DNA from 3 places in the Paenibacillus sp. FSL F4-0100 genome. Region 3 is predicted to be linked to each of the others. Evidence: a T-box and tRNA genes for the amino acid it is inferred to sense, from the RefSeq annotation. Region 3 holds a T-box; the other regions hold tRNA genes.
What was found. A T-box is a leader RNA that pairs with one kind of tRNA and senses whether it is charged. The one in region 3 lies ahead of metG (methionine--tRNA ligase), so its partner is inferred to be a tRNA-Met.
Positions count from the first base shown of each region.

Region 1: it encodes a tRNA-Met, which carries the amino acid that the T-box ahead of metG (methionine--tRNA ligase) is inferred to sense. The anticodon was not compared.
Region 2: it encodes a tRNA-Met, which carries the amino acid that the T-box ahead of metG (methionine--tRNA ligase) is inferred to sense. The anticodon was not compared.

Region 1 covers NZ_CP150303.1:6,626,382-6,636,093, forward strand. Annotated here, with positions in the region: gene MHH48_RS30175 (YwmB family TATA-box binding protein) at 1-232, opposite strand, end outside; gene MHH48_RS30180 (response regulator transcription factor) at 508-1,152, opposite strand; gene MHH48_RS30185 (sensor histidine kinase) at 1,136-2,209, opposite strand; gene liaF (cell wall-active antibiotics response protein LiaF) at 2,251-2,895, opposite strand; gene MHH48_RS30195 (PspA/IM30 family protein) at 3,065-3,751, opposite strand; gene MHH48_RS30200 (PspC domain-containing protein) at 3,753-4,232, opposite strand; gene MHH48_RS30205 (PspA/IM30 family protein) at 4,235-4,912, opposite strand; gene MHH48_RS30210 (hypothetical protein) at 4,981-5,280, opposite strand; tRNA gene MHH48_RS30215 (tRNA-Leu) at 5,897-5,976, opposite strand; tRNA gene MHH48_RS30220 (tRNA-Arg) at 5,985-6,061, opposite strand; tRNA gene MHH48_RS30225 (tRNA-Cys) at 6,074-6,147, opposite strand; tRNA gene MHH48_RS30230 (tRNA-Gly) at 6,159-6,233, opposite strand; tRNA gene MHH48_RS30235 (tRNA-Gln) at 6,249-6,323, opposite strand; tRNA gene MHH48_RS30240 (tRNA-His) at 6,343-6,418, opposite strand; tRNA gene MHH48_RS30245 (tRNA-His) at 6,464-6,536, opposite strand; tRNA gene MHH48_RS30250 (tRNA-Trp) at 6,559-6,632, opposite strand; tRNA gene MHH48_RS30255 (tRNA-Tyr) at 6,639-6,723, opposite strand; tRNA gene MHH48_RS30260 (tRNA-Thr) at 6,728-6,803, opposite strand; tRNA gene MHH48_RS30265 (tRNA-Phe) at 6,826-6,901, opposite strand; tRNA gene MHH48_RS30270 (tRNA-Asp) at 6,971-7,047, opposite strand; tRNA gene MHH48_RS30275 (tRNA-Met) at 7,078-7,154, opposite strand; tRNA gene MHH48_RS30280 (tRNA-Val) at 7,242-7,317, opposite strand; tRNA gene MHH48_RS30285 (tRNA-Glu) at 7,494-7,568, opposite strand; tRNA gene MHH48_RS30290 (tRNA-Ser) at 7,585-7,676, opposite strand; tRNA gene MHH48_RS30295 (tRNA-Asn) at 7,682-7,757, opposite strand; rRNA gene MHH48_RS30300 (23S ribosomal RNA) at 7,913-9,712, opposite strand, start outside.
Region 2 covers NZ_CP150303.1:1,953,135-1,962,846, forward strand. Annotated here, with positions in the region: rRNA gene MHH48_RS08490 (23S ribosomal RNA) at 1-1,257, shown strand, start outside; tRNA gene MHH48_RS08495 (tRNA-Asn) at 1,413-1,488, shown strand; tRNA gene MHH48_RS08500 (tRNA-Ser) at 1,494-1,585, shown strand; tRNA gene MHH48_RS08505 (tRNA-Glu) at 1,603-1,677, shown strand; tRNA gene MHH48_RS08510 (tRNA-Val) at 1,813-1,888, shown strand; tRNA gene MHH48_RS08515 (tRNA-Met) at 1,976-2,052, shown strand; tRNA gene MHH48_RS08520 (tRNA-Asp) at 2,084-2,160, shown strand; tRNA gene MHH48_RS08525 (tRNA-Lys) at 2,293-2,368, shown strand; tRNA gene MHH48_RS08530 (tRNA-Gly) at 2,410-2,484, shown strand; tRNA gene MHH48_RS08535 (tRNA-Arg) at 2,489-2,565, shown strand; tRNA gene MHH48_RS08540 (tRNA-Leu) at 2,608-2,687, shown strand; tRNA gene MHH48_RS08545 (tRNA-Pro) at 2,696-2,769, shown strand; gene MHH48_RS08550 (BofC C-terminal domain-containing protein) at 2,917-3,630, shown strand; gene ruvC (crossover junction endodeoxyribonuclease RuvC) at 3,845-4,348, shown strand; gene ruvA (Holliday junction branch migration protein RuvA) at 4,345-4,962, shown strand; gene ruvB (Holliday junction branch migration DNA helicase RuvB) at 4,997-6,004, shown strand; gene MHH48_RS08570 (SpoIID/LytB domain-containing protein) at 6,062-8,152, shown strand; gene queA (tRNA preQ1(34) S-adenosylmethionine ribosyltransferase-isomerase QueA) at 8,158-9,189, shown strand; gene tgt (tRNA guanosine(34) transglycosylase Tgt) at 9,210-9,712, shown strand, end outside.
Region 3 covers NZ_CP150303.1:2,538,573-2,548,284, reverse strand. Annotated here, with positions in the region: gene MHH48_RS11200 (metal ABC transporter ATP-binding protein) at 1-30, opposite strand, end outside; gene MHH48_RS11195 (zinc ABC transporter substrate-binding protein) at 132-1,226, opposite strand; gene metG (methionine--tRNA ligase) at 1,437-3,425, opposite strand; T-box leader at 3,514-3,773, opposite strand; gene yidD (membrane protein insertion efficiency factor YidD) at 3,900-4,157, opposite strand; gene MHH48_RS11180 (Fur family transcriptional regulator) at 4,154-4,624, opposite strand; gene MHH48_RS11175 (copper amine oxidase N-terminal domain-containing protein) at 4,855-7,584, opposite strand; gene nagZ (beta-N-acetylhexosaminidase) at 7,740-9,380, opposite strand; gene MHH48_RS11165 (response regulator) at 9,480-9,712, opposite strand, start outside.

The DNA.
Region 1 (9,712 bases), 3.6 Mb from region 3:
GCCCGAGCGCTGTCAGAAGCGTTAGATCGCTTTCTGCAGCTACCCCGGCTCCAGTTGTTCCATCGATATCTTTTTCTCCCGTTCCACCTGAAGCTGAAGTTGACGCTTCTCTCGTATGCGGAGCTGATTCATTTCGATTGCTTTCCGTTGTTCCTGCAAAACCCGCCATCATACCTGCTGCCCCGCACAGCAACAACATCATCACAATGATCTGTAAACGCATTTTCCGCATGGTCAGTCACGCCTCCCCGTTCGAATCTATCAATCTAGTAAAAAGGATGGCCTCATCTCCGCGGATTTATACCTCGCTTTTTTTAAAACATTCTTCTTCCGGCTTCCCTGTTCATAAATAAAAGACTCCCGATCCGGGAGTCTTTAAGCCTGATCTCTCAGTGTTTACATGGATATGTCATACCACAAGCAGCATCATGGACTGTTTTGTACCACGCCTAGCATGTTGGATCTGATTATGTCACGCTCGTCGCATAAAAAAAGAGCTGGCCTTCCTTACTCAGCCAGCCCATTTTTATAAGCGTAGATGGCAGCTTGGGTCCGATCCTCTACCCCCAGCTTGCCTAAAATATTCGTTACATGAAATTTCACGGTTTTGATGCCTATAATCAAATCATCAGCAATATCCTGATTCGACTTGCCCTGCGCCACCAGTCGCAGCACTTCCATTTCCCGGTCCGTAAGGTCGTTATGCGCCGGAGCTTCATTTTGCGGATGCCGGAATCGATTCATCATCTTGGAGGCAACCTGCGACTCCAGCACCGACTGCCCGCGTGCGGCTGCACGTATAGCATCAGCTACTTCAGAAGCACGGGATGTCTTCAATAAATAACTGAACGCACCTGCTTCAATAACCGGATACATCTTCTCATCGTCCAGATAGCTGGTCAGTACAATGACCTTAAGATTCGGAAACTGATTCATCAATTGGCGCGTCGTCTCGATTCCATCCATTCCGTCCATCACCAAGTCCATCAGCACCACATCAGGATGATATTCCTGCGCTAAGCGTATCCCTTCCTCGCCGCTGCCCGCTTCACCAACCACCTCGATGCCGTCCTCTGTACCAAGCACAGCCGCTAAACCGATCCGGACCATCTCATGATCATCCACCAGCAGCACCTTAATCGGCGTTTCCATCTACATCCCCCCGTTTACGTTCATCATTTATAAGTGGCACAACGATCTCAATTCGAGTCCCTTTACCCGGTGCTGTTATGAATTGTACCGAGCCCCCGATCTCCGTCACCCGTTCCTGCATCGTCGATAGACCATAGGAAGTCTGTTTCTTGTCATCCAATTCAAATCCGATCCCATCGTCCCGCAGCATTACTCGAACAGTATTCTGCCTGCGGTGAATCCGGATGTCCATTTTCTCCGCTTTCGAGTGTCTGAGGGTGTTCGACATGGCCTCCTGGATAATACGGAACAGATGATTTTCGATCCCTTTAAGCAAATGTATGTCATCGTCCATCTCAAACGTAATTTCCATAGGTACTTTAATCCGCAATTCCTTGATCAGATCCTTCAGCCCTTGCTCCAGTGCTTTCCCTTCGAGATAAACAGGCCGCAGATGAAGAAGAAGCGCTCTCATCTCGGACTGGGCCACAGCCGACATTTCCTCAATCAGAGCCACCTGGCGCTGCGCTTTGTCAAAATCCTTATCCAATGTCCTACCCACAGCGGTTGCCGTCATCGAGATGGCAAACAGCTGCTGAGAAACCGCATCATGAAGCTCGCGCGCCAGACGCTGCCTCTCTTCCACAATTGCTGTTACCCTGGCCTGCTCGGCAAGCTGGGCGTTATTCGTAGATAACCGCTGCAAAGATGAAACCTGATCCTCCCAGCGTTTGCTGATCTTCACCAGCTGTTCTCCAAGCCGTCCCACTTCGTCTTCGCCGATGTCCGGCATCACGTCCGTAAGGCTGCCTTTTTCCCAGTTCACCAGTGTTTCCCTTACAAGATCAACTCGTCGTTTTACCCGGTATCCCTGGAAGAAGCCATAGATCGCACCCAGCCCGATCGGCAGCAATACCAGAGTGATGCCGGCTTCGATCCGGTTCTTCCACGTCTCGAATGGTTGAAGATAACCATATGTATATAATAAATATAGGACAACGAGCATGACAACCAATCCCAGAAGGGTCCCCTCACGCATACTTCGGGTAATCATATTTGCTTTCTTTTCCGTTTCCACGGGGCAACCCTCCTGAATGGTTTACACAAGACATACGTTTATTATGTCATTTTTATATTCAAATCTCCGCCTAAATAGGAAACAATAAATTTCACTTTATATTCACTGGCCTCGTAATTGGGTGATATATACCGCACGCGGTTTAATATGCCGGTTTCCTTCCGGTCGTCCATATGAATCGAGCCAAACAGGATCGAGGCTTCGATCTCCACCCCATAATAGTCCGGGATCATCAGATCAATATCCCCCAGCATTCCATGGAACATAAGGACCGTTTGGCGTTCCTCCGGAAGCGCCAGGGACAGATCCACATCCGCTTCTCCAAGTACATGCCACACACTCAGACTGCGCATCACCCATGGAGTCCGGTCCCAATCAAAGTTAGACATAAAGTTCTGCTTCTGAACGTACTTTGTCGTGGTATGGGCTCGCTTGGACTTGCCATAAAAAATACCTAGTGATATCAAGCTGATGCCGATAATCAACATGAGATGCTCCAGCAGCAGCAGTACGGCACCTACTCCGAGCAGAATGTATCCCTTCTTCAAATGGCCTTGTCTGATCTGAAGGACACCTGCGAACATGAGTAACAGGGCGACAATGGTGAAGAAACCAAACCATCGGCCGAAAAGCATAATAAAACCCAAGCTGATTAAACCAACTGCTATCCAGCGGTTTCTGTCCATGTCGCACCTCCTTGATGACCAAGATATAAGCTCGGAAAAGCCATAGCAGTGAGACGTTCTCCACTGTATGGCTTTGCCTGTACTATACGACAATCTCATTCGTATAGCATATCATATGAACATGGTGTTCGAATACGGTTTAATCTTATTTTGCTGACTTGTTAAGGAATTACTCGGACTTCGAAGAATTCCCCATTTTGTTTTTCAAAGCTTGCAGCTGCTCATCAACTTTCAATTGCTTCTCAGCATCCACTGGGCTTGTGTATACTGCATTGTTAGGACGGTATGGGGCGCGAAGCACATCAGCTTCTGCTTCCAGTTGCATGATTTTTTCCTCCATGCGGTGGAAGCCCATCGAAGCACTACCGCTTTCGATCGTATGCAGGCTGCTCACTTGAGACATTTGCTTCTTCGCTTTAGCCATTTGAGCGCGAGCTACAAGCTCATTGCGCTTGTTGCGCATTTTGTAGAACTCGTCTTTCATTTCATGCAGCTGAGCTACAAGTTCTTTCGCTTGAGCCTCGGATTGCAGGTGCAATTCCACGTACTCGGTTTCTTTTTGATCGAAATAGATTTTTTCTTCAAGCAGCTTGCGAGCCACTTCTTCTTGACCATTTTTAAGAGCCAATTCAGCTTGAGCTTCACGTTGTGCCGCCATCTTCACAGCCTCATCGACGCGCTGCTTCATACGACGCTCGTTAGCCATTTGCTTCGCTACTGTTACCTCTGCTTCATGAATTTCTGCCTCCATGTCGCGCAGGTACTGGTTCAACATTACGATTGGATCCTCTACTTTATCCAGCAGTTCATTCACCGATGCTTTCGTCATATCCTTAATTCTTTTAAATACTCCCATGTTATTTATCTCCCTTCTCATAGTTCGAAAGTTTTTTCTTCAATTCTTCGATTTCTTTTTGCATTGCTTTTCTCTCAATATCCTTCATCATCGCATCCAGATCGGAATCCGCAGACGCGTTGTTTCTTGTGCCATTGGGACGGTCATATTTGGGGCCAAAACTTCCATGCTCATTAGGATAGCCTTGACGTCCATAAGCATCGTTATAGCTGTTGTAGCCTGGTCCCGGGCCCGGATGATCGTTGTAACGGTATCCGCCACCATGTCTTCCCTGTGGACCATACGGATCGTGATAGTACGGCTCCTTAGGTACTACAAGGGATGCAATCAGATAGATCAACAGCGTTGTACCGCCTGTGAAAAAGATACTGACTACAAATATGATTCTAAGTAGGGTAGATTCGACTCCGAAATGATCGGATATACCGCCGATCAACCCTGTGAACATCTTGTCTCGGGTGGAACGGTACAATCTAGTCATGGTTACTCCTTTCCGCTGTTATTCAGCTTTTGCTTCAGGCGGGCAAGTTCTTTTTCCAATACAGTGGAGACTGTTTCACCAGCCTGATCCATGTATTCCTGCCCCATGCGGCGTAAATCGCGAAGACTTCTGGCTTCCAGTTCCCAGTCGCTGATACGGTCTTCGAGACGATTGAACATCTTCGGTACATCAGGACCGCCGCCATAGGAGCCTGTACGTTCATTCATTTTTTGCTGAAGACGAAGGGTTTCCACTCGGGCAACATAATACTGACGTTTGCTGTATACCGTCTGATATTCCATCCGCAGCTCGCCGAGCTGCTCCTCGATTTCTTTTAACGATTCCAGGCTTGAGGACAACAGGCCTTGATACTGTTCAATCTTTTCCTCATAGATCAGCTTCTCCTGCAATGCCAGCTTGGCAAGATGTTCTTCACCGGCCTTCAGTGCAAGCAGTGCCTGCTCTTCGCGTTTATATCGCATGGTTTCTGCTTGATCCACCTGCTGCTTCAGCTGTCTGGAATGTACTTGACATTGCTGCTGCAGCTTCTCAGCCTCAGCAATGTCCTGTCTGGTTGAATGTAGGAACTGGTCGATCAATCGAACCGGATCCTGGCTCTGCTCGAGCTTTTCATTCAATGTTGCTACGGTTATGTCTCTTATCCGCCGGAAAACACTCATATTCGCTTAGCCCTCCTCATCTATCATGATCTGTTGTTTTTGCATGTTATTTAATGTAGTGGTTTTTATCAATAACGGGGTCTACCATTCTTCAATCGGGACACCCCGTAGATGATCAAGATGATTCCAAGGATCGGACCGATCAGCCAAGACAGTTTACCCATCAACCAGATCACACCGATACCGAGAATAACCCATCCCATCAAGGTGTTACCTCTCCGGATCCCGTAGTATCCCAAAGCGACCATCAGGATTGGAATTACAAGACTGAACAACCATCCAAGCAGAGGACCGAATACTCCCAGGAGAACCAAGATCCCTACACCAATCAACAGGATACTCATTCCATTTCCTTTTGAATTTCTCATTTATACACCGCCTTTCTGTTGTTTGATCGTTGTTTCATTTGTTCAACCTTATGACTCTATTCTAGGTAATTTCGAGTTTAACTAAAACGGCCTGGGGACGGTTTTTGCACCTAGACCTAAGGCGGGGCCTCCTATAGACCTGCGTCCAACCCTGCACTGGATCAATGATTCGATAAGCTGACCTGTGTGGATGAATCCTCCGGTATCCTTGCTTTTGTTTTACCTAATAAAGAGACGTGGTTTCTAATGTTAGTTTAGTTTGATGAGTATAGCTTCAGCTCTAAGGTGATAGTAGTAAAGCCCGTGGAACGGTAGGTTAAGGTAGCGGTAGGATGAAGCATGGGGCCGAATATGAAAATCATGAAGAAGGATAGCATAGTAAAGGAAATGAGATTGATCTAAGGAGGTTGCATCTCAGAAGTTTGCATAGGATTAAGGTGTATTGCTTGCGAGTAATAAAATGAAGTGACATAACACTTAAGCTCATCAAGATTAGCCTTTTATCATGAAGAGTAACGGATCTTCAGCTTAGCTGCTACCGAGCAACGAAGCTATCGATGTAGATGCAACGAAAAAAGGAATGCAGACGTTTATAGTCTACATTCCTTTTGGATGATGCCGGTGAAGGGACTCGAACCCCCACGGTTTCCCTCACGATTTTGAGTCGCGCGCGTCTGCCAATTCCGCCACACCGGCTTACTTTATGGCGTGCCCTAAGAGATTCGAACTCCTGACCTTTTGATTCGTAGTCAAACGCTCTATCCAGCTGAGCTAAGGGCACATAGTTTTGTTATGGAGGCGCCACCCAGATTCGAACTGGGGATAAAGCTTTTGCAGAGCTGTGCCTTACCACTTGGCTATGGCGCCAGAAATAAAAATGGAGCGGACGACGGGAATCGAACCCGCGACCCTCGCCTTGGCAAGGCGATGCTCTACCGCTGAGCCACGTCCGCAAACATAAAAATCAATGGCTGGGGATATAGGATTCGAACCTATGCATGACGGAGTCAAAGTCCGTTGCCTTACCGCTTGGCTAATCCCCAACATTTTTTAAAAAAACTATGGGGCGACCGATGGGTCTCGAACCCACGAATGCCGGAACCACAATCCGGTGCGTTAACCCCTTCGCCACGATCGCCATAATGTAATAGTTTTTTTAGAGAATAATCATAATGAAATAATGGGCGACCGATGGGTCTCGAACCCACGAATGCCGGAACCACAATCCGGTGCGTTAACCCCTTCGCCACGATCGCCAAGTTCATTATAAATATTCAATGGCAGGGGCAGCAGGAATTGAACCCACACCAACGGTTTTGGAGACCGTTGTTCTACCTTTAAACTATGCCCCTAAAAACTGGTGGAGGATGATGGATTCGAACCACCGAACTCGAAGAGAGCAGATTTACAGTCTGCCGTGTTTAGCCACTTCACTAATCCTCCAGAATGGTGCCGGCGAGAGGACTTGAACCCCCAACCTACTGATTACAAGTCAGTTGCTCTACCAATTGAGCTACACCGGCATATAAAGTTATAAAACGTACATGGTGGCTCGGGACGGAATCGAACCGCCGACACGAGGATTTTCAGTCCTCTGCTCTACCGACTGAGCTACCGAGCCTTAAAGCTCTTCGCGAACTTTGACGGAACCCAATATCGGATACTCATCTCATCCCAAAGTTATAAATAATGGCGGAACTGACGGGATTCGAACCCGCGATCTCCTGCGTGACAGGCAGGCATGTTAGGCCTCTACACCACAGTTCCATGAGGCATTATCGCTATCGCGATATAAATTGGTTGCGGGGGCAGGATTTGAACCTACGACCTTCGGGTTATGAGCCCGACGAGCTACCGAACTGCTCCACCCCGCGTCATTAAAAGGGTTGCTTGTATGGGTTCCCCGAAAAGTAATCGGAATTACTTGCGAAGCATGAGCTTCACTTTTTGGGGATAAATCATGGTGGAGGCTGAGGGGATCGAACCCCCGACCCTCTGCTTGTAAGGCAGATGCTCTCCCAGCTGAGCTAAGCCTCCATAACAAAGCGACTTTAATCATACCAAAATCTGATATAAGAAGCAAGTGTTTTTCAAAAGAAATTGGTGACCCGTAGGGGATACTCTCACTTCGTTCGAGACTGCGAAGCCTATACTTACGAAGTTATCCTCCGACGAACCGACGGGATTCTCATCCCCTGATGCAATAAAGAAAGTGGTGACCCGTAGGGGATTCGAACCCCTGTTACCTCCGTGAAAGGGAGGTGTCTTAACCCCTTGACCAACGGGCCTTGCTTGAAATAATAGTGGCGGAGAGAGAGGGATTCGAACCCTCGAGACGCTTTTGGCGCCTACACGATTTCCAATCGTGCTCCTTCGGCCAACTCGGACACCTCTCCATAAGTGGCTCCCCGAACAGGACTCGAACCTGTGACAACTCGATTAACAGTCGAGTGCTCTACCAACTGAGCTATCAGGGAACAATATTTAATTCAAGTGATTGATCACCTGAAAACTAGATACGAAACGAATTTGCGTGTTTTAGAATCCGTAGCATTTCCCCCATGCAATATCGGGGTCCCCGGAAAGTATTCGGCGTTGCTTCAAAGCTTCGCTTCACTTTTTGGGGTGTTTTTTGGATAAGCCCTCGACCGATTAGTATTGGTCAGCTCCATGCATTGCTGCACTTCCACCTCCAACCTATCTACCTCGTGGTCTTCAAGGGGTCTTACGAATTGGGAAATCTCATCTTGAGGGGGGCTTCACGCTTAGATGCTTTCAGCGCTTATCCCTTCCGTACGTAGCTACCCAGCCATGCTCCTGGCGGAACAACTGGTGCACCAGCGGTACGTCCATCCCGGTCCTCTCGTACTAAGGACAGCTCCTCTCAAATTTCCTACGCCCACGACAGATAGGGACCGAACTGTCTCACGACGTTCTGAACCCAGCTCGCGTACCGCTTTAATGGGCGAACAGCCCAACCCTTGGGACCTACTTCAGCCCCAGGATGCGATGAGCCGACATCGAGGTGCCAAACCTCCCCGTCGATGTGGACTCTTGGGGGAGATAAGCCTGTTATCCCCAGGGTAGCTTTTATCCGTTGAGCGATGGCCCTTCCATGCGGTACCACCGGATCACTAAGCCCGACTTTCGTCCCTGCTCGACTTGTAGGTCTCGCAGTCAAGCTCCCTTATGCCTTTGCACTCTTCGAATGATTTCCAACCATTCTGAGGGAACCTTGGGGCGCCTCCGTTACTCTTTAGGAGGCGACCGCCCCAGTCAAACTGCCCGCCTGACACTGTCCCCGTACCGGATTACGGTACCAGGTTAGAACCTAGATACGATCAGGGTGGTATCCCAACGTCGCCTCCACACAAGCTGGCGCTCATGCTTCAAAGGCTCCCACCTATCCTGTACAGATCGTACCCAAATCCAATATCAAGCTGCAGTAAAGCTCCATGGGGTCTTTCCGTCTTGTCGCGGGTAACCTGCATCTTCACAGGTATTAAAATTTCACCGGATCTCTCGTTGAGACAGCGCCCAAGTCGTTACGCCATTCGTGCGGGTCAGAATTTACCTGACAAGGAATTTCGCTACCTTAGGACCGTTATAGTTACGGCCGCCGTTTACTGGGGCTTCGGTTCACAGCTTCGGGATTACTCCCTAACCGCTCCCCTTAACCTTCCAGCACCGGGCAGGCGTCAGCCCGTATACTTCGCCTTACGGCTTCGCACAGACCTGTGTTTTTGCTAAACAGTCGCTTGGGCCTTTTCACTGCGGCCCCCTCGGGCTATTCACCCTACCGAGGCACCCCTTCTCCCGAAGTTACGGGGTCATTTTGCCGAGTTCCTTAACGAGAGTTCTTCCGCGCGCCTTAGAATTCTCTTCTCGCCTACCTGTGTCGGTTTGCGGTACGGGCACCTTCACCTGACTAGAGGCTTTTCTTGGCAGTGTGAGATCATGACCTTCGCTACTATAATTTTCACTCCCCATCACAGCCCAGCCTTATCGATGTGCGGATTTGCCTACACATCAGCCTCACTGCTTGGACGGACATCCATCAGTCCGCGTCACTACCCTCCTGCGTCACCCCATCGTTCATAACGGTTTACGGTGGTACAGGAATTTCAACCTGTTGTCCTTCGATTACGCCTTTCGGCCTCACCTTAGGTCCCGACTTACCCTGAGCGGACGAGCCTTCCTCAGGAAACCTTGGGCTTTCGGCGGATCAGATTCTCACTGATCTTTTCGTTACTCATACCGGCATTCTCACTTGTGTACTCTCCAGCGCTCCTTACGGTACACCTTCAACGCATACACAACGCTCCCCTACCCCTGAATCGACTTCACTCCGCCTTCGAAGTGTGTTTATCCCCTGAGAGCATTTGGTCATCCTTGATTTCATCTCAAGTCTGACAAAAATGTTCATCTCAGT
Region 2 (9,712 bases), 590 kb from region 3:
AGGCGAGAAGAGAATTCTAAGGCGCGCGGAAGAACTCTCGTTAAGGAACTCGGCAAAATGACCCCGTAACTTCGGGAGAAGGGGTGCCTCGGTAGGGTGAATAGCCCGAGGGGGCCGCAGTGAAAAGGCCCAAGCGACTGTTTAGCAAAAACACAGGTCTGTGCGAAGCCGTAAGGCGAAGTATACGGGCTGACGCCTGCCCGGTGCTGGAAGGTTAAGGGGAGCGGTTAGGAGCAATCCGAAGCTGTGAACCGAAGCCCCAGTAAACGGCGGCCGTAACTATAACGGTCCTAAGGTAGCGAAATTCCTTGTCAGGTAAATTCTGACCCGCACGAATGGCGTAACGACTTGGGCGCTGTCTCAACGAGAGATCCGGTGAAATTTTAATACCTGTGAAGATGCAGGTTACCCGCGACAAGACGGAAAGACCCCATGGAGCTTTACTGCAGCTTGATATTGGATTTGGGTACGATCTGTACAGGATAGGTGGGAGCCTTTGAAGCATGAGCGCCAGCTTGTGTGGAGGCGACGTTGGGATACCACCCTGATCGTATCTAGGTTCTAACCTGGTACCGTAATCCGGTACGGGGACAGTGTCAGGCGGGCAGTTTGACTGGGGCGGTCGCCTCCTAAAGAGTAACGGAGGCGCCCCAAGGTTCCCTCAGAATGGTTGGAAATCATTCGAAGAGTGCAAAGGCATAAGGGAGCTTGACTGCGAGACCTACAAGTCGAGCAGGGACGAAAGTCGGGCTTAGTGATCCGGTGGTACCGCATGGAAGGGCCATCGCTCAACGGATAAAAGCTACCCTGGGGATAACAGGCTTATCTCCCCCAAGAGTCCACATCGACGGGGAGGTTTGGCACCTCGATGTCGGCTCATCGCATCCTGGGGCTGAAGTAGGTCCCAAGGGTTGGGCTGTTCGCCCATTAAAGCGGTACGCGAGCTGGGTTCAGAACGTCGTGAGACAGTTCGGTCCCTATCTGTCGTGGGCGTAGGAAATTTGAGAGGAGCTGTCCTTAGTACGAGAGGACCGGGATGGACGTACCGCTGGTGCACCAGTTGTTCCGCCAGGAGCATGGCTGGGTAGCTACGTACGGAAGGGATAAGCGCTGAAAGCATCTAAGCGTGAAGCCCCCCTCAAGATGAGATTTCCCAATTCGTAAGACCCCTTGAAGACCACGAGGTAGATAGGTTGGAGGTGGAAGTGCAGCAATGCATGGAGCTGACCAATACTAATCGGTCGAGGGCTTATCCAAAAAACACCCCAAAAAGTGAAGCGAAGCTTTGAAGCAACGCCGAATACTTTCCGGGGACCCCGATATTGCATGGGGGAAATGCTACGGATTCTAAAACACGCAAATTCGTTTCGTATCTAGTTTTCAGGTGATCAATCACTTGAATTAAATATTGTTCCCTGATAGCTCAGTTGGTAGAGCACTCGACTGTTAATCGAGTTGTCACAGGTTCGAGTCCTGTTCGGGGAGCCACTTATGGAGAGGTGTCCGAGTTGGCCGAAGGAGCACGATTGGAAATCGTGTAGGCGCCAAAAGCGTCTCGAGGGTTCGAATCCCTCTCTCTCCGCCAGCAAGGACTGCATATATGGCCCGTTGGTCAAGGGGTTAAGACACCTCCCTTTCACGGAGGTAACAGGGGTTCGAATCCCCTACGGGTCACCACTATCTTTATTGCATCAGGGGATGAGAATCCCGTCGGTTCGTCGGAGGGTAACTTCGTAGGCATAGACTTCGCAGTCTCGAACGAAGTGAGAGTATCCCCTACGGGTCACCCTTATCTTTAACAACATTCCAGACGGAGGCTTAGCTCAGCTGGGAGAGCATCTGCCTTACAAGCAGAGGGTCGGGGGTTCGATCCCCTCAGCCTCCACCATGATTTATCCCCAAAAAGTGAAGCACATGCTTCGCAAGTAATTCTGATTACTTTTCGGGGACCCCATACAAGCAACCCTTTTAATGACGCGGGGTGGAGCAGTTCGGTAGCTCGTCGGGCTCATAACCCGAAGGTCGTAGGTTCAAATCCTGCCCCCGCAACCAATTTTATATCGCGATAGCGATAATGCCTCATGGAACTGTGGTGTAGAGGCCTAACATGCCTGCCTGTCACGCAGGAGATCGCGGGTTCGAATCCCGTCAGTTCCGCCATTCTTATAAGCTTCAGGGATGAGAATCCATCATGGGTTCGTCGAAGCATCATCTTCGTTAGCATAGACTTCGCAGTCTCGAACGAAGAGAGAGTATCCCGTCAGTTCCGCCATTCTTTACTCTTAGTAATAAGAGCCATTAGCTCAGTTGGTAGAGCACCTGACTTTTAATCAGGGTGTCGAAGGTTCGAGTCCTTCATGGCTCACCATCTTTACCAAGAGAGCTTGAGACGGAATACATATTTACATTGCGGACGTGGCTCAGCGGTAGAGCATCGCCTTGCCAAGGCGAGGGTCGCGGGTTCGATTCCCGTCGTCCGCTCCATTTTGCGCCCTTAGCTCAGCTGGATAGAGCGTTTGACTACGAATCAAAAGGCCGGGAGTTCGAATCTCTCAGGGCGTGCCATTTTTTAAACTAAATTGCTTACTCTATATGAAATTTCATTGTGCCGGTGTGGCGGAATTGGCAGACGCGCGCGACTCAAAATCGTGAGGGAAACCGTGGGGGTTCGAGTCCCTTCACCGGCATTAATTAACGGGATGTAGCTCAGCTTGGTAGAGCACCTGGTTTGGGACCAGGGGGTCGCATGTTCAAATCGTGTCATCCCGATTCGAATCGAAAGACTGCTTTCAGTGTAACTGAAAGCAGTCTTTCTTTGTTATGGATTGAAAATGATGCTAATGGCAAAAGCGGAACTGAATAATTTGGCAGCTTCCCGGTCACAATATGAAAAACATTGAATAGAAGGGGATAACCTTGAGTGTTTTTCATTTCTTTAAGAAGCTGTTCAGAAAACGGTGGAGACGCTGGAGACGCGCGATTTGGCCCTGTGCAATCCTATTGATCGCAGGTATCATGATATGGACCGGCCAGAATATAAAGGATCAGATGCATAAGCTGCTCACTGCTGCATCCGACGAAACGCCACTGGCCGTAGAAACGATGCATTACTTGCAGATCGCGGATGATAAGTTGGAAGAACGCCGGCAGGATCAGAGGGAATTTATGCAGAAGCTGAATACCTCGAAGGGAAAGAAGCATGTTCATGTTCGCATCACTTATGTATGTGGCATCGAAGAGCAGGATATGGGTAAGCTTACGGCGGACGGTATTTATGAACTGATGAATAAAAATCCTTTATGGCAGGGACGCTTGGATAACAAAGGAGTAGTTTGGCTGGAGCACACCGTATCCGACCTCTCCCCCACCTGTAAGAGGCAAGCTTATATGAGTATCGATTCCAAAGGAAACTTAACGTTGTTTGATGGCCCACCGGAAGAAGAGAAAGTGATGCGGACCTTCTTTCAGCTGGATGTCGGTTCGATGGAGTCTTCTTTGCCCAAAGATGTGATCAAGCAGCTTGAAGAAGGTATTCGAATCCAAGATATGGAAGAGTATAACAGTGTTCTGTCAACCTTTAGCGATTATGCACGGGATATGGCTGAGAATGTCATGAACCCGACCCCTTAAAATTGTCCCTGCTTTGTCGCTTGGTGACTGAAAATGCTGCTGCCCGGAAATTTTCCGGGCAGTTTTTTTGCGTTGGAGGGGGATGTCAGCGGTCTCAATATAGTGGATACGTAACGGTTGCTTAAAGGATCAAAGTTTTTCCTCAACAGAGGTCGATCTTTTGTTATAATGAGAGAACGATACATATGTTCGCTTCATCAGAGGAGAGATTGGTTTGCGCATTTTAGGGATCGACCCCGGGATTGCGATTGTAGGTTTCGGGTTTGTAGATAAGGTTGGAAGTAAAGTTACACCGGTACAGTATGGCTGTATCCAGACGGAAGCCCATACACCGGATGAAGAGAGGCTGCAACACGTGTACGAAGGCATGCAGCAGCTTATTGATAAATATGAGCCTGAGGCCGTTGCTTTCGAGAAATTGTTTTTTAACCGCAACGTAACCACGGCGATGTCCGTATCCCAGGCCAGAGGAGTTCTTATCCTGGCTGCGGTCCAGCGCGGGCTCCCGATTGCAGAATATACGCCGATGCAGGTGAAGCAGGCGATCGTCGGCTATGGCAAGGCCGAGAAGAAACAGGTACAGGAGATGGTCAGGATGTTCCTGAAGTTGCAGAGCATTCCCAAACCTGACGATGTGGCGGATGCATTGGCTGTAGCGATCTGTCACGCGCATTCCTATACACTGAATTCCAAGTTAAATGAGGTATTGCGAAAATGATCGATTTTTTACGGGGACAGGTAGTCCACTTAGAGAGTGAATATATTGTATTGGATGTTCATGGGGTAGGATATCGGGTGTTCTGTCCGAATCCGTATGTTTTTGCCAAAACCGAAGGAACCATCACGGTGTTTACCCATCATCATGTCCGTGAGGATGCCATCCTGCTGTTTGGATTTCCGACACGGGAGGAACAGAAGCTGTTCCGTAAACTGATCGAAGTCTCGGGTATCGGTCCGCGTGTGGCGCTCGGCATATTGGGCGGGGGATCACCGGATCATGTGGTTTCCGCCATCTACCAGGAGAATGTATCCTTCTTAATCAAGCTTCCGGGAATCGGTAAGAAAACAGCGCAGCGCATGATTCTGGACCTGAAGGACAAGCTTGAGGGATTCGGAAATGCGAGCATGATGACAGGTCTTTTTGCCATTCAGGAGCCTGAGCCGGAAGCTGACGGCTCGGCGTGGTCTGAGGCACGTGAAGGATTGAAGGCTCTTGGTTATACGGATAGCGAGCTGGACAAGGTCTGGCTCAAGATCAAGGATTCCGGCGCAAGCGGCGAATCCGTCGATGTGCTCATGAAGCGGGCACTGCAGCAGCTATTCGCTGGTTAGATAGAGAATCGCTGCAGGAGAGGAGTTTATATAGATGGACGATCGAATTATTTCCGCCAATCTAATGATGGACGAACAGGCTGTCGAGCTTAGCCTGCGTCCACGCTATTTGGCTGAATATATAGGACAGAATCAAGTTAAGGAAAATCTCAAGGTATATATCGAAGCGGCAAAAATGCGTAACGAAGCGCTTGACCACGTGTTGTTGTACGGTCCTCCGGGACTCGGCAAAACGACACTGGCGAATATTATCGCCAATGAGCTTGGCGTTAATCTCCGTACGACTTCCGGTCCGGCAATCGAGCGACCGGGGGATCTGGCTGCACTTCTCACTAATCTGCAGGAAGGAGATGTCCTGTTTATTGATGAGATCCATCGGCTGCACCGGACGGTAGAGGAAGTGATGTATCCGGCGATGGAGGATTTTGCGCTGGATATTATGATCGGGAAAGGGCCAAGCGCACGCTCGGTACGTCTGGATTTGCCACCGTTTACCTTAATTGGCGCCACTACCCGGGCTGGATTGCTCTCTGCGCCGCTTAGGGACCGTTTTGGCGTGGTAAGCCGTCTGGAATTCTATACGGTGGACGAGCTGAGTTACATTGTGTCACGCAATGCGGATCTTTTGGAGATCGAGATATTAGGAGAGGCAGCAGAAGAGATTGCCCTGAGGTCGCGCGGGACGCCCCGAATTGCCAACCGTCTCTTGAAAAGGGTGCGTGATTATGCCCAGGTTCGAGGAGATGGCATGATAACGCCAAGCATTGCTCAGGAAGCGCTGAAAATGCTGCAGATCGATCCGATGGGACTGGACTTTATTGATCATAAAATGTTGAACGCCATGATCAAAAGCTTCCGTGGGGGACCTGTAGGTCTGGATACCATCGCGGCAACCATTGGAGAAGAAAGCCAAACCATTGAAGATGTTTATGAACCGTATCTCCTGCAGATCGGTTTCTTGCAGCGTACACCCCGGGGACGGGTTGTAACGCCCACAGCTTATCAACATTTAGGTATTCCCTTCCCTGAAGATCGTCGTTAGATTATAGAATCATTACACTCATACCAAATCCTAATAGCTACAGGAGGAAAGACTTAAATGGATAGGAACTGGACGAAATCATTATTCGGTTGGACCACCAAGGGACTCTTGTCACTGGCTGTTGCCGGAACCTTATGGAGCGCGCCTGCAGTACATGCGGCCGCTCCTTCAATAGATACGATTCGAGTTGCGATGTTTTTGGATCTGGGAAGTCAGTATAAATCAACAACCAATGCCGTTACGCTGAAATCCGCTGAGGCTCTGACGACATCGCTGCTTGTATCCGGTGCTCAGCAGACTTTGATGAGCATTCCAGCAAACCAGCAGGTCCGAATGAGTGTGGATACATACCGCGTCAAGGTGCTCGAGACCACGGATTGGAAAACGGCTTCGGAAGCGGCAAAAAAACTGGAGGCGACGAATGACAAACCGACGCTGTTTGCAGACGGCAATGTATACAAACTATATGCCGGTATGTATGGGACAGAGAAAGCGGCCGTGGACGCGGCAACGCGAACTGCGAAGACGGTAGCTGCATATCTGAATGGTCAAACGCCTTCTGTTAAAGGCGGACTGCATTTGTCTGCGGGATCGTACGGATCGGAGGCTGAGGCGGAGTCTGTACGTAAGACGTATGCAAATGCCGGCATGGATGCCTTCAATGTTGTGGTACCTAACGGAGGTGCATCCGCTTATGAGGTTTGGGTAGGCGAGGCAGCCAACACAGCCGATCTGGCTGCAGTCAGACAGGAAGCTGCTCCAATATCCGGCGCCCTCGTTGAAATGAATGCCGCAACCACGGGTCTGATGATGAGACGAGATGTAAGCCTGAACCTGGCGACTCCTCAAGAGACACAGCATTATATGTTGTCAGGTGGTCAGTCGGTTCTGCGGGTAGAAGGAAGCTCAGGTGCCGGAACGAATGTGAAGGAGCGATCGGATCGCTCCTATCGAGGCGCTTTGGAGATCGGACAAAAGAACGGTCAATTGTATCTCGTCAATGAACTGCCGTTCCAGCAGTACCTGTATTCCGTCGTTGGAGCCGAGGTGCCATCTACTTGGGGTGTTGAAGCGCTGAAAGCACAGGCTGTAGCGGCACGCAGTTATGCGCTCTTCCAAGGAAATAAGTTCGAAGTAGCCCATGTCGTGGACACAACGCTAAGCCAGGCCTATTATGGGACCGCCTATGAGTATCCAAGCATTATTCAGGCAGTGGATGCAACTGACGGCGAAGTTGTCATGAAAGATGGCAAAATAGTGGAAACCGTGTTCTCCTCCAATAGCGGAGGAATGACGGCGGACTCCACCGAGGTGTGGGGTAACCGTAACGATCTGTTTGCCGCGGTGGAAAGCACTGGAGATTCCTCATCCCAAGCAGCGCTTAAATCTTGGTATCATGTACTTCTTCCGAGTGGCGCTACAGGCTATGTACGTGAGGACAATGTGAAGGAAACCGGCAACAAAACATCGGCAGGGCTCCTCTATATGACCGTTACCGCCAAGGATACGAATGTACGCCCATTGCCATTGATCCAATCGAACGTTGAGCCTGTAGGCAAGATGAATCCAGGAGAAACGGCTGTCGTCCTTGAGAAAGTGGCGGAATCCAACAGCTATGACTGGGTTCGCGGTCCGTATACTTCGGATCAACTACTGTCCTCTCTAAAAGGAAAAACCACTAACAGCCTGCCTGCTTCTATTACTTCGCTGGATGTAACGGAGCGAGGCCCTTCTGGACGTGCCCTTACGGTGAAAGCCAACGGTCAAGTGCTGGACGTAAAATATCCGGATATGTTCCGCTCGGCTTTTAACGGACTGCCAAGCACATTGTTTGATATTGAATCGACCGGAAGTTATACTGTATTGAGCGCGAATGGTGCGGTATCAACGGTTTCAAGCGGCCAAACGATATCCGTTATCTCAGGGAGCGGTAACGGAAATGTCAAAGGTTCCGGTACCGTTGTGATGAATGGAACGGGGAAAGCACGTGTGATTGAAAGCTCTTCCGGCTTTAAATTTACCGGTAAAGGCTTAGGCCACGGACTGGGCATGTCCCAATGGGGTGCCAAAGGAATGGCAGATGAAGGGTATGATTACAAGCAGATACTCCAACACTATTACCGCAACACGACTATTACGAAGGACTGAACGACATGAATGTGGATTTGTATGATTTTGAATTACCCGAACACTTAATTGCGCAGACGCCACTGCTTGATCGAAGCTCTTCCAGGCTTCTCACGCTGGACAAAGAGAACGGATATATAAGCCATCAAACGTTTGCGGACATTATAGACAGCCTGAATCCGGGGGATACACTCGTATTAAACGATACCAAGGTCATACCGGCCCGATTGTTCGGTGCAAAGGAAGACACCGGTGCCAAAGCAGAGGTCCTTCTGCTGAAGAATATGGGGCAAGACCGGTGGGAAGCACTTGTGAAACCGGGCAAGAAGCTGAAAAAAGGGAACGTAATTTCCTTTGGGGACGGTAAATTAAAAGCGATCATTGAGGAAGAAGGCGAGATGGGTGCTCGCATCCTATCCTTTTCGTATAAAGGGATTTTCCAAGAAATCCTGGATGAACTGGGGCAAATGCCGCTTCCGCCATATATTAAGGAGAAGCTGGATGACCGCGATCGGTATCAGACCGTATATGCAAAGCATGAAGGATCTGCAGCCGCTCCCACGGCGGGCCTGCACTTCACGGAAGCTCTCCTGGAACAGATTCAGGCCAAGGGAGTAGACATCGCCTTCATTACCCTGCACGTGGGGCTGGGGACATTTCGTCCGATGTCCGTGGAACAGGTTGAGGATCATGTCATGCATGAAGAGTACTATTCCCTTTCCCAGGAAACCGCTGAGCTGCTGAATGAAACGAAGCGGCGCGGCGGTAGGGTTATCGCTGTAGGGACTACCTCTTGCAGAACGCTGGAGACGGTTGGATCGGCGCTGGAAGGCGAGCCGCTGCGTGAGAGCAGCGGCTGGACAAGCATTTTCATATATCCCGGATATGCTTTTACCGTTGTGGACGCGCTGATTACGAATTTCCATCTGCCGAAATCCACGCTGGTGATGTTGGTCAGTGCGCTGGCCGGACGCGAACACATTATGAAGGCGTACAAGGAAGCTGTTGAGAAGGAATATCGATTCTTCAGCTTTGGCGACGCGATGTTTATCTATTAATTCGGAGGTTGGTTAATACAATGGTAGCAGCTGTTACTTATGAACATATTAAAACGTGTAAACAATCGGGCGCGAGGCTCGGCAGAGTGCACACCCCGCACGGCGTGATCGATACGCCGACATTCATGCCTGTGGGAACATTGGCAACGGTAAAAACCATGAGTCCGGAAGAACTAAAAGCTATGGATGCCCACATTATATTGAGCAACACCTATCATCTCTTTTTGCGTCCTGGACACGATATTGTGAAGGAAGCGGGCGGACTGCACAAATTCATGAACTGGGACCGTCCGATCCTGACCGATAGCGGAGGCTTCCAGGTATTCAGCTTAGCAGAAATGAGAAAAATATCGGAAGAAGGCGTACATTTCCATTCCCACTTGAACGGAGATAAACTGTTTATCTCCCCAGAAGTCGCGATGGAGATTCAGAACGCCCTTGGATCTGATATTATGATGGCTTTTGATGAATGCCCGCCTTATCCTGCGGAGTATGAATACGTTAAACAATCCACCGAGCGGAC
Region 3 (9,712 bases):
TTGGTGGCAATCCTGTGCTGCCGGCTCCATAACCAGGCCGCCTTTCTCTCTGTAGTCTTTCTATCTAAATATATGAACATCATAAACGTTCATAACACGAAAGAAGAGGGGGATATGCTCCCCCATCTTCCTTATTGTAAAGCCTTCGTTAGATTTTGCAAATTTTTCTCCATCAGCGTGAAATAATTGTCACCGCCGCTTGCCTGCTCCTTCGTCAGTCCCTCCACGGGATTCAATACCAAGGTTTCCACGCCCGCTTCATTCGCCAGCGTTTTGGCAAGTTTATCCGATATGAGCTCTTCGAAGAAAATATATTTGACTTCCTTCTCTTTCACCGTTTTGGTCAGGTTTACTATATCCTGCGCTCTGGGCTCCGCGTCCGGCGAAAGTCCCATAATCGCATGCTGCGTCAAGCCATAATCCCGGCACAGATAGCCAAATGCCTGGTGGGAAACGACAATGTCTTTTTTCGGCATTTTGGACAACTCGCTTGTGAAATCGTTATCCAGTTTGACCAGCTTCTCTTTCAGGGCTTCAAAGCGCTGTTCGTAGCCGTCCCTATGCTCGGAATCCACCTCGACAAGACTATTCTTGATATTCTCTGCCATGACCAGTGCCGATTTCGGGCTTACCCATGTATGCGGATCCGTATGATGTGTGTCGGCGCTAGTCCCAGCGGCCGCTTCCTCGTGTTCATGGCCCGCATGGTCTTCTTCCGTGCCTTCCTCATGACTGTGATCGTGCTCTTCTTCGGTGCCTTCCTCATGGCTGTGATCGTGCTCTTCTTCATGAGCTGCTGCCCCGTGTCCATGACCATCGTCTCCCACGGCATCGATCAGCTTGATCCCGTGACTGACTTCAACCGGCTTAACTTGCGTATCTTTATCAAGTCCCTTCAGAAACCCAGGTACCCAGCCTTCCAATCCGGCACCGTTATAGAGAAACAGCTGGGCCTTGGAAGTATTCACGATATCCTGGCTGCGCGGTGTCCAATCATGCGGTTCCACACCCGTTGGCAGAAGATTTACAACATTGACGTCGTCCCCGCCAATTTCCTTCGTAAACTCATAGATTGGATAAAAGGTCGTAATGACGTTTACCTTGCCTTCGACAATGCTGCCGCCAGATTTACTTCCGCACCCCGACAGGATGAGTACCGCCAACAATATAGAGGTTACACTCCAGGTCCAACTATTAAGTTTACTTTCTCTCTTTCTCTTGTTCATGTTCATCTCCCATATCCGCTCCGTTCAATTAATCGTAATCTTTACTAACAAGATTATAAGAGCAGGCAAACATCATTGTCAACCAAATCGTAAAAATTACTATTAATTTTCAATAGAGATGTTATATCCCCCGTATTAAAGGAAAAAATAACGGCGTACCCTTTAACAGGGTACACCGTCTATCGCGACTTAATTCAATGAGAGAGCTTTTTATTTGACAACGGCGCCGTTAGGCATGCCATCCGGCACCGTTGCAAGCGTCAGCTGGTCGCCGTGGGAGGCAGCCAGAATCATACCTTGCGACATTTCACCTCTAAGTTTCACCGGCTTCAAGTTCGTTACGCAAATCACTTTGCGTCCGACTAATTCCTCCGGCTTGTAGAACTTCGCAATGCCGGATACCACTTGCCGCTGCTCAAATCCGAGATCAAGCTGCAGTTTGAGCAGCTTATCTGCTTTCTTAACCGGCTCAGCAGCGATTACCTGCGCTACGCGCAGCTCGACCTTGGCAAAATCCTCAATGCCGATTTCCTCTTTAAGCTCTACAGGCTCCTCCGTGCTTTCGGCGGACGAAGCTGCTGCCGAGGTCGTAGGTTCCTCCTGGGCGGCCTTCGTACCGCCTGTCATCGCCTCTGCGATGTAAGCCACTTCCTGCTCTGTATCCAGGCGTGGGAATATCGGCTCGCCCTTTTGAAGCTTCGTTCCAGCCGGTATGGCTCCGAACTGGCGTCCGCTTTCCCAATTCGTCCATTCGCCTTCCGCCAGACCGAGCTGATCCCACATTTTCTTCGGCGTACGGGTCAGGAACGGCTGCAGCAGGATCGATGCCACACGGAGCGTCTCCACCAAATGACTCATGACAGATGCCAGTTCATTTCGTTTGCTCTCGTCTTTGGCCAGCGTCCATGGCTGTGTCTCATCAATGTATTTGTTGCTGCGGCTGACAAACTGGCTGATCGCCGTCAGCGCAACCGAGAATTCCATATTCTCCATAGCGGTTTCGACTTTCTCATAAACCGACTTAGCTGCTTCCTCGATCGCTTCATCAAACGGCGTTACGCCAGCGGAGAAAGCCGGAACGACTCCGTCAAAATATTTATCGACCATGGCCACGGTACGGTTCAACAGGTTACCCAAGTCATTGGCCAGGTCGGAGTTCACCCGTTCCACGAAGCTTTCCGGCGTAAAGGTGCCGTCCGCTCCGAATGGAACTTCACGCAGCAGGTAATAACGAAGCGCATCGAGACCATACCGGTCAATCATCGTAACCGGATCGACCACATTCCCCTTGGACTTGGACATTTTCCCGTCCTTCATCAGCAGCCAGCCGTGAGCAAACACCTTTTTCGGAAGCGGAACATCGAGCGCCATCAGAATAATCGGCCAATAGATCGTATGGAAACGGACGATCTCCTTACTCATCAGGTGAACATCGGCCGGCCAGTATTTGTCATACAGGCTGGTGTCCTCCGTACCGTATCCGAGTGCCGTTATATAGTTCAGGAGTGCGTCAATCCACACATAGATCACGTGTTTTGGATCGCTCTTCACCTTCACGCCCCACTCATAGGTCGTCCGGGACACAGCCAGATCCTCAAGACCCGGTTTAATGAAGTTGTTGATCATCTCATTCTTGCGGGATACCGGCTGAATGAAATCAGGATTCTCCTCGTAATACTGGAGCAGGCGGTCCACATATTTACTCATGCGGAAGAAGTAACTCTCTTCCTTCACAAGCTCTACTGGTCGGCCACAGTCCGGACAGTTGCCGTTGACAAGCTGACGTTCCAGGAAGAACGACTCACAAGGCGTGCAGTACCAGCCTTCGTATTCACCCTTGTAGATGTCATCTTGCTTCAGCAGACGTTCAAATACCTCCTGCACAACCTTGGTGTGGCGCTGCTCCGTTGTGCGAATGAAATCTTCGTTGGATATGTCCAGCTTCTTCCACAGGTCTTTGATGCCTGCCACAATGTCGTCAACGAACTGCTGCGGGGTTTTCCCAGCCTCCGCCGCTTTGCGTTCAATCTTCTGTCCGTGCTCATCGGTCCCCGTCAAATAACGGACATCGTATCCACGAAGCCGTTTGTAACGAGCCATGGCGTCGCCGGCCACCGTAGTATAAGCATGGCCGATATGCAGCTTGTCGCTTGGGTAATAGATTGGCGTTGTAATATAAAACGTCTTTTTGTCTGCCATAGTAACCTTCCTTTACCGTGAAATTGATTGTTTGTACCAAGTAATCTCTTATTGAAAAACAGCAGTAAACAGCAAAAAACCCCCGTCCCCATGGGACGAGAGTTGTTCTCACGTGTTACCACCCAAATTCCCTGTCCCCTTACGGGTAACAGGCTCATCTGCCGTCATCCGGCCGTCCATTAACGCTGGCTCACGCCGCTTCTTTACGGCAGCCTTATTACCCGGACTGCAGCGCTCAAAAGCGGATCCTCCAAGACCATTTTCCGAAATTCGCCAAGACCGGTTTCCAGCTGCTCCGGCTCTCTGTTCAAGGCAAGCTTTTCGTACTTATCTCTTCCTCGGATATACCTATAATTTCTTACATTTTAATCAAACGGGCTGCGGTGTGTCAAGGTGAGTCGCGTTCCGTGGGATTGCTATGTCCAAAGACAGCATGCCATTCCGCTTCGTATCGATTAGGATGCCCCAAAAACGCTATTTCTCTGTCAATGAAGACGACACCTTATCCTTGCGCGGTGGAACCATGTCAATGCCGCCTGGATGAAACGGATGGCATCTTGCTATTCGCTTGGCCGCCAGCCAGGAGCCCTTCAGCGCGCCGTGTACCTCAATCGCTTCCAGTGCATAGGCTGAGCAGGTCGGGTAGAATCGGCAAGTCGCCGGTTTCAACGGAGAAATGAATTTCCGATAGAAGTGTATCGGCACCTTCACTACCCTACGTGCCGTGCTCATACCCGGCTGTCCCGCTTTCCTCCACTGGCTGGTGAAGTTTCCTTATCGGTATTGTCCTTGCCGCAGTCCCGGCAGTAGCCGAACACTTCGAACTTATGCTGAACCACCTGGAAATCATCCGGTGCATCGGTCAGCTGCATCGGGCAAAACGTAATCGGGTACGTCTTCTGGCACTGCAGGCAAATCATGTGATGATGATGATGCTCTTCGCTGCATCGTCCTCGAAACTTGATGCCTTCCTCGAACACTACCTGCTCCAATACACCGAGCTCGTACAATACCCGAAGATTCCGGTACACTGTATCAAAGCTCAAACCGCTGTACTTCCGGCCCATATATTCGTACACATCCTTGGCCGTCAAATATCCAGGATGTTCCCCAAACAATTTGGCAAGCGTCTTGCGCTGATCGGTAATGCGCAGCCCATGTTCCGACATGGCGTCGATGATCTGTTCCGTCGTAAGCATACGGAGGTAACCTCCTCTACTTGAAGATACTCTCTCCTTATAATGCCTGAAAAATAAGACAGCGTCAATGAAAGCGGTTGTGGATAGACTAAACCCCTGCAAGGTACTGCGCCGCTGGGACGCGAAACGCTTGGTATTTGACGAGCTCCCTTTATATCAGCCAACAAAAAGGACAACCCTAACCATGTGCTGGCTGTAAGGCTGTCCCTTTGTTATGAATAAATAATGGATTAGTTCTTCACTTGCGGAAGCGGCTGGAACAGGAAGTTGATTGGCAAGCTGCTTCCCGGCGCCGCCGTAAACAGGATTTCCACGGTCTGCTCGTAATTCCCCGTACGATAGAGAACGGCAGCTTCATTCGGTGCAGATATAGCGCCTCCGCTTGTATTCGGCGTCTGAATGATAGTTCCGTTCACCATCAGCGCACCCATGTACTTGCCTCCACGCGGATTCAGCGTGATCAGCGTATTGGGCGCTACGCGGTGCAGCTTGATTTTGTAAAGCACACCAAAGTTCCCGGCATTGGATTGATATGAACCGTTAATGCCGTCATACCCTTCCAGATTCGGATCGTTTGTCTTGTCACCGAGCGCTAGACGGGTAGGCGTGTTGCCAACCAGATCATGGGATTCAATGATCCGTGTCGAGTCCGGGTACGTTCCCCGGTTATGAACGCCATCGCTCGGATGGAGCTTCAGGTAAGGAAGCTTTTGAATCGGATCTTTGGCTTCATCAATCATGATGACATCATACCGGATCGGTGAATCCGAATAGAGATCAGCAAACATGGACAGCACCTGCTGATTCTTCAAGGTTTGCGCGCTCAAGTCTTGCAGAATGACCCGGCTTTCCCCAGGCGCGAGCGAGATCGTCTTGAATGAATCAGCTGATTGCATAGACTCGAGGTAGCGCTGAACAGCTGCTTTTCCCGTGGCAGTCGGTATATTAATCGGACCGCCTATTCCCGTATACTCGGTTGTCAGACGCGCTGTCATGGTGTTGATGTTAGTGGCGACGACGTACATCTTCATGTTCTTCCCGGTTGCGTTCAAGTGGTGGATCATGAATCGCGTGCTGGCATTGCCGACCTCGCGGTAGACGATACCCTCTTGATAGACGGTTTCCGGAGAGTTGCTGCGAATCAACAGATAAGGTTCGGAGCTTCTTGTAATCGGCATCAGATTCCATGTCGGCACAGCGGATCCGTCAAAGGTGTATTTGTCGCCGATGCCCGTAAACAATTGATTGAATTGATCACGCGTATACAATACTTCGCTCGTTACGTTGATAATCTTCTCGTATGAGCTGGTCGCTCCATGTTTATCAGTAACAATCAACAGCACTTTATGCGGTCCTGCCGTAAAAAAGGCCTGATCGTTGTTTTCCCACTTATACGTAAGCTCATCGCCAGGATCGTTGTCATAACTCATATTCATGTACGTTATTTTCTCACCGATCTTATATTCCTGTTTATCCGTTTCGAACATGGCAACAGGCGGCGTATTCGGAGCGGATACTTGAATGCTCAATATATACGGGTCGCTCCACTCCCCGCTGGAATCCTGTACCGAGTAGGAAACCGTATGCACGCCGGGTTCGTCAAAAATCTCTTCCCGGCCTTCCCAATGCTCGTCAACAATAGCCAGGCCCGTCGGCGAATAGGCATTTGTCTTATACGTAACCGTTGTTTGTCCGGCGAGGATCTCACCAGGCTGCACCGTGAAGGAAGCTACGGGCTTTGCGCTCAAGCTAAGGATAACCCGCTTATTCGGCTGGTCCACCCGATAGGTGATGTCCAGCGCCTGCGTAATGCTGGTCAGCGGCACCATGAACGTATTGTTGGACTGGTAAGCCGGTCCCTTCATCGATTTTCTGACCCCGTTCACGGTGTAAACGCTGCTGTTCGTCTTAAAACGAAGCTCATCGTTACCGCGGATAATAATCGTTTCCTTAGTCTTTCCGTCATAGGTCAGCTTCAGGCCGACACGATCAACGAGGGAGCGAATGGCAACATAGGATACGCCGTTCTTAACTGCCATCGGCTGACCTGCCGTATACGCTTTCCCGTTCTGATACATCTTGTTGCTGTTCATCATCAAGATGAGGTCATTGGGCCCGAGATTCGGTATATTCGGAACCTCGCTGCCAGATCCCCCACCGTTATTTCCGCCTGGCTGTTCACCATTACCGTTGCCGCTGCCCATACCGGATAGATCGAGAATAACCTTCTTCTCGGGCTGGTTCACCTGGTATGGAATTTCAAGCGCTTGCGTGATCGCGGTTAACGGAACCATAAACACATTGTTGCTCTGGTAGGCAGGGCCTTTCATCGAACGTACCTGTCCATTGACTTTATAGTTGCTGCTTCCTGTCGTAAACCGAAGTTCATTACCATCCTTAAGGATGATGGTTTCCTTCGTTTTATTATCGTAAGACAGCTTCAGTCCTGCACGTTCAACCATGGCGCGAATGGCGACATAGGATACCCCTTGCTTCACAGCCATCGGCTGACCCGCTTTGTATTTCTTGCCGTTATGGTACATCACATTGCTGTTCATCATCAGTACAAGTTCATTCGCCGAAACATTGGAAGTACTGACTTCGGGCTCTCCGGATGGGCTGCCCTCTTCGTTCTCTGAAACCTCATTATCGGAAGGATCGTTTTCCGTATCCTCCTGCTGTTCATTGGGTGCAGAAGGTTCGGCATTCGGATCGCTAATCGTACCTTCGACTGAATCAGAAGATGTTTCCTTTGGCGTTGCTGATGTTTCCTCCGCTTGCTGCAAGTCCGTCTGTTGTTCTCCACTCTGCTGGCTTTGTCCTTCCACCGGGGACTGCAGCGCTGATTGGCTATTTAGCGCCGGAGCTGTAATATCCGGTGATTCAGCTGCCGCGGGAAATGCCATGGATACCTGGGCCGCGGCAAGGACTGTAATCATCGAGATTCTCTTGAAATTCATTCTCTACTCCTTTAAAACTCTCAGTATAGTCTGTCTGCCTCTATTGGACATACTATTAGACGCGGACTTTCCCGAAAAGTTGCTCAGAAAAGGCTGGAAAATAGGAAAACCGGAGCATTCCTGGGTAGGAAGGCTCCGGTTTGAGCAACCCTTATTTAATTATTGACATAGTCCTGATTACCGCTCCAGCCAAGCGGATAAATCTCGCTGATTCCTACCGGGAGCTTGCCCTCAGGCGTAACCCGTCCTATTAAGACACCCGCGGCTGCATTCATATAATAAGGTGTGTTCTCGTAGCTGCACAAATACGTCGGAACCGGCGGAAGATCATTGATATCATAGGGATTACGGGTAGCGACGATAACAAGTGCCACATCCTCAAGTTCAACCAGCTTGTTCACCAGCTTCTGCTGGCCGGCGGGAAGACGGCTCTCGGAGGTGTACGTAGCTACTACAATCTGTTTATATCCTTCAGCTGCCTTAACGGCTTGCTCTACCTCTTCATCAGACATATCCGTTCCGACACGCAGATCGTCTGCCTGAACCCCGTAACTTCTCAAGGCATCCCCTAAGGTGTAGCTCTTGCTCCATGCTTCATCCACCTGGGTTGCCTGAAGCAGCTCAGGCCAGATCACCGCAACGGCCTGCTCCGGCTTAAGAGGCAGCTGCCCTTCGTCTTTCACCAGCGTGATTCCTCTGCCTGCAATTTGAGCCAGCAATTGTTTGGTCTCTTCCGCAACCTCGCCAATCGGGTAGACCGGAAGCTCCTCAGCGAGCTTTGCATTACGCTGCTTAAGCGCCAATATCCGATCTACAGCCTTGTCGATCAGCTCTACCGGGAGTCTCCCGCTGCGGACAGCCTCAATGACGGCCGTAATCGCGGCCGTCTGCTCAGATAGATTATGGCTGACCAGTACGCAGTCCGCACCCGCTTCGATCGCGCGTATCGCGCCCTCCGGAATCCCGTACTCTTTGGAGATTGCGTGCATCTCAAGGCAGTCCGTTATGATCAGACCTTCAAACCCCATCTCCTCCCTCAGCAAACCCGTTAACACGGCATGAGAGAGCGTCGCCGGCAGATCGCTCGGCTCTATCGCCGGGAAACTGACGTGAGCCGTCATGATGGCGTCCACGCCGTTCTGGATCGCTTGCGCAAACGGATACAATTCCACGCTGCGGAGCCGTTCCAAATCATGCGGTACAGAAGCCCGCCCGAGATGAGAATCGACGCTGGTGTCGCCATGGCCCGGGAAGTGTTTGGCCGTAGCGGATACACCTTCTTCCTGGTATCCCTTCATTGCCGCAGTCCCAAGAGCGGCAACAGCTTGAGGATCTTCGCCGAAGGAACGCACGCCGATGACCGGATTACGAGGATTGTTGTTCACGTCGAGACAAGGAGCGAAGTTCATATTTACACCAAGTGAACGCAATTCGCGTGCCCCGATTTGTGCTACCCTGTACGAATCCTCCGCGCTACCCGCTGCTCCAAGCGCCATATTCCCCGGAATGCGGCTGATGCCTTCATGATCAATTCGCGCAACCATACCGCCCTCTTGATCAATCGAGATCAGAAGCGGGAACTTCTGGCTGTCCGATGCGAGCTGCTGTAAGGACTCCGACAGTTCGGCAAGCTGAGGCAGCGTTTTCACATTCCGGCGAAAATAGCAGATGCCCCCGACCTGATATTGTTCAATCAGTATCTTGGCATGCTCATTCGGCGTCAGCGCGTTGAAGCCGCATATAAACATTTGTCCTACCTTTTGTTCTAACGATAAATCTGCTGCCGTCCATTTCATTGATTTCATACCTACCTTCTATCAATTTAAAGGACTTTGCAAGCCAGGCGGGATTGATCTAGTGATGACTTTAGCAGCCTGCATGGGTCCTATCAAAACCTATACCGTTGCCTCTCCGGACATTTCCCGGAATTCGGATGGCGTCATGCCGGTAGCCTTCTGAAATACCTTGGTAAAATACCGCCGCTCATGATAACCGACGAAGGAGCCGATCTGAGCGATATTCTTATCGCTGTTCACCAGCAGGAACTTGGCTGCCTCCATCCGCTGTCTCGTCAAGTACTCCACAAAGGTGAGTCCGACATGGTTCTTAAACAATAAACAGAAGTAGC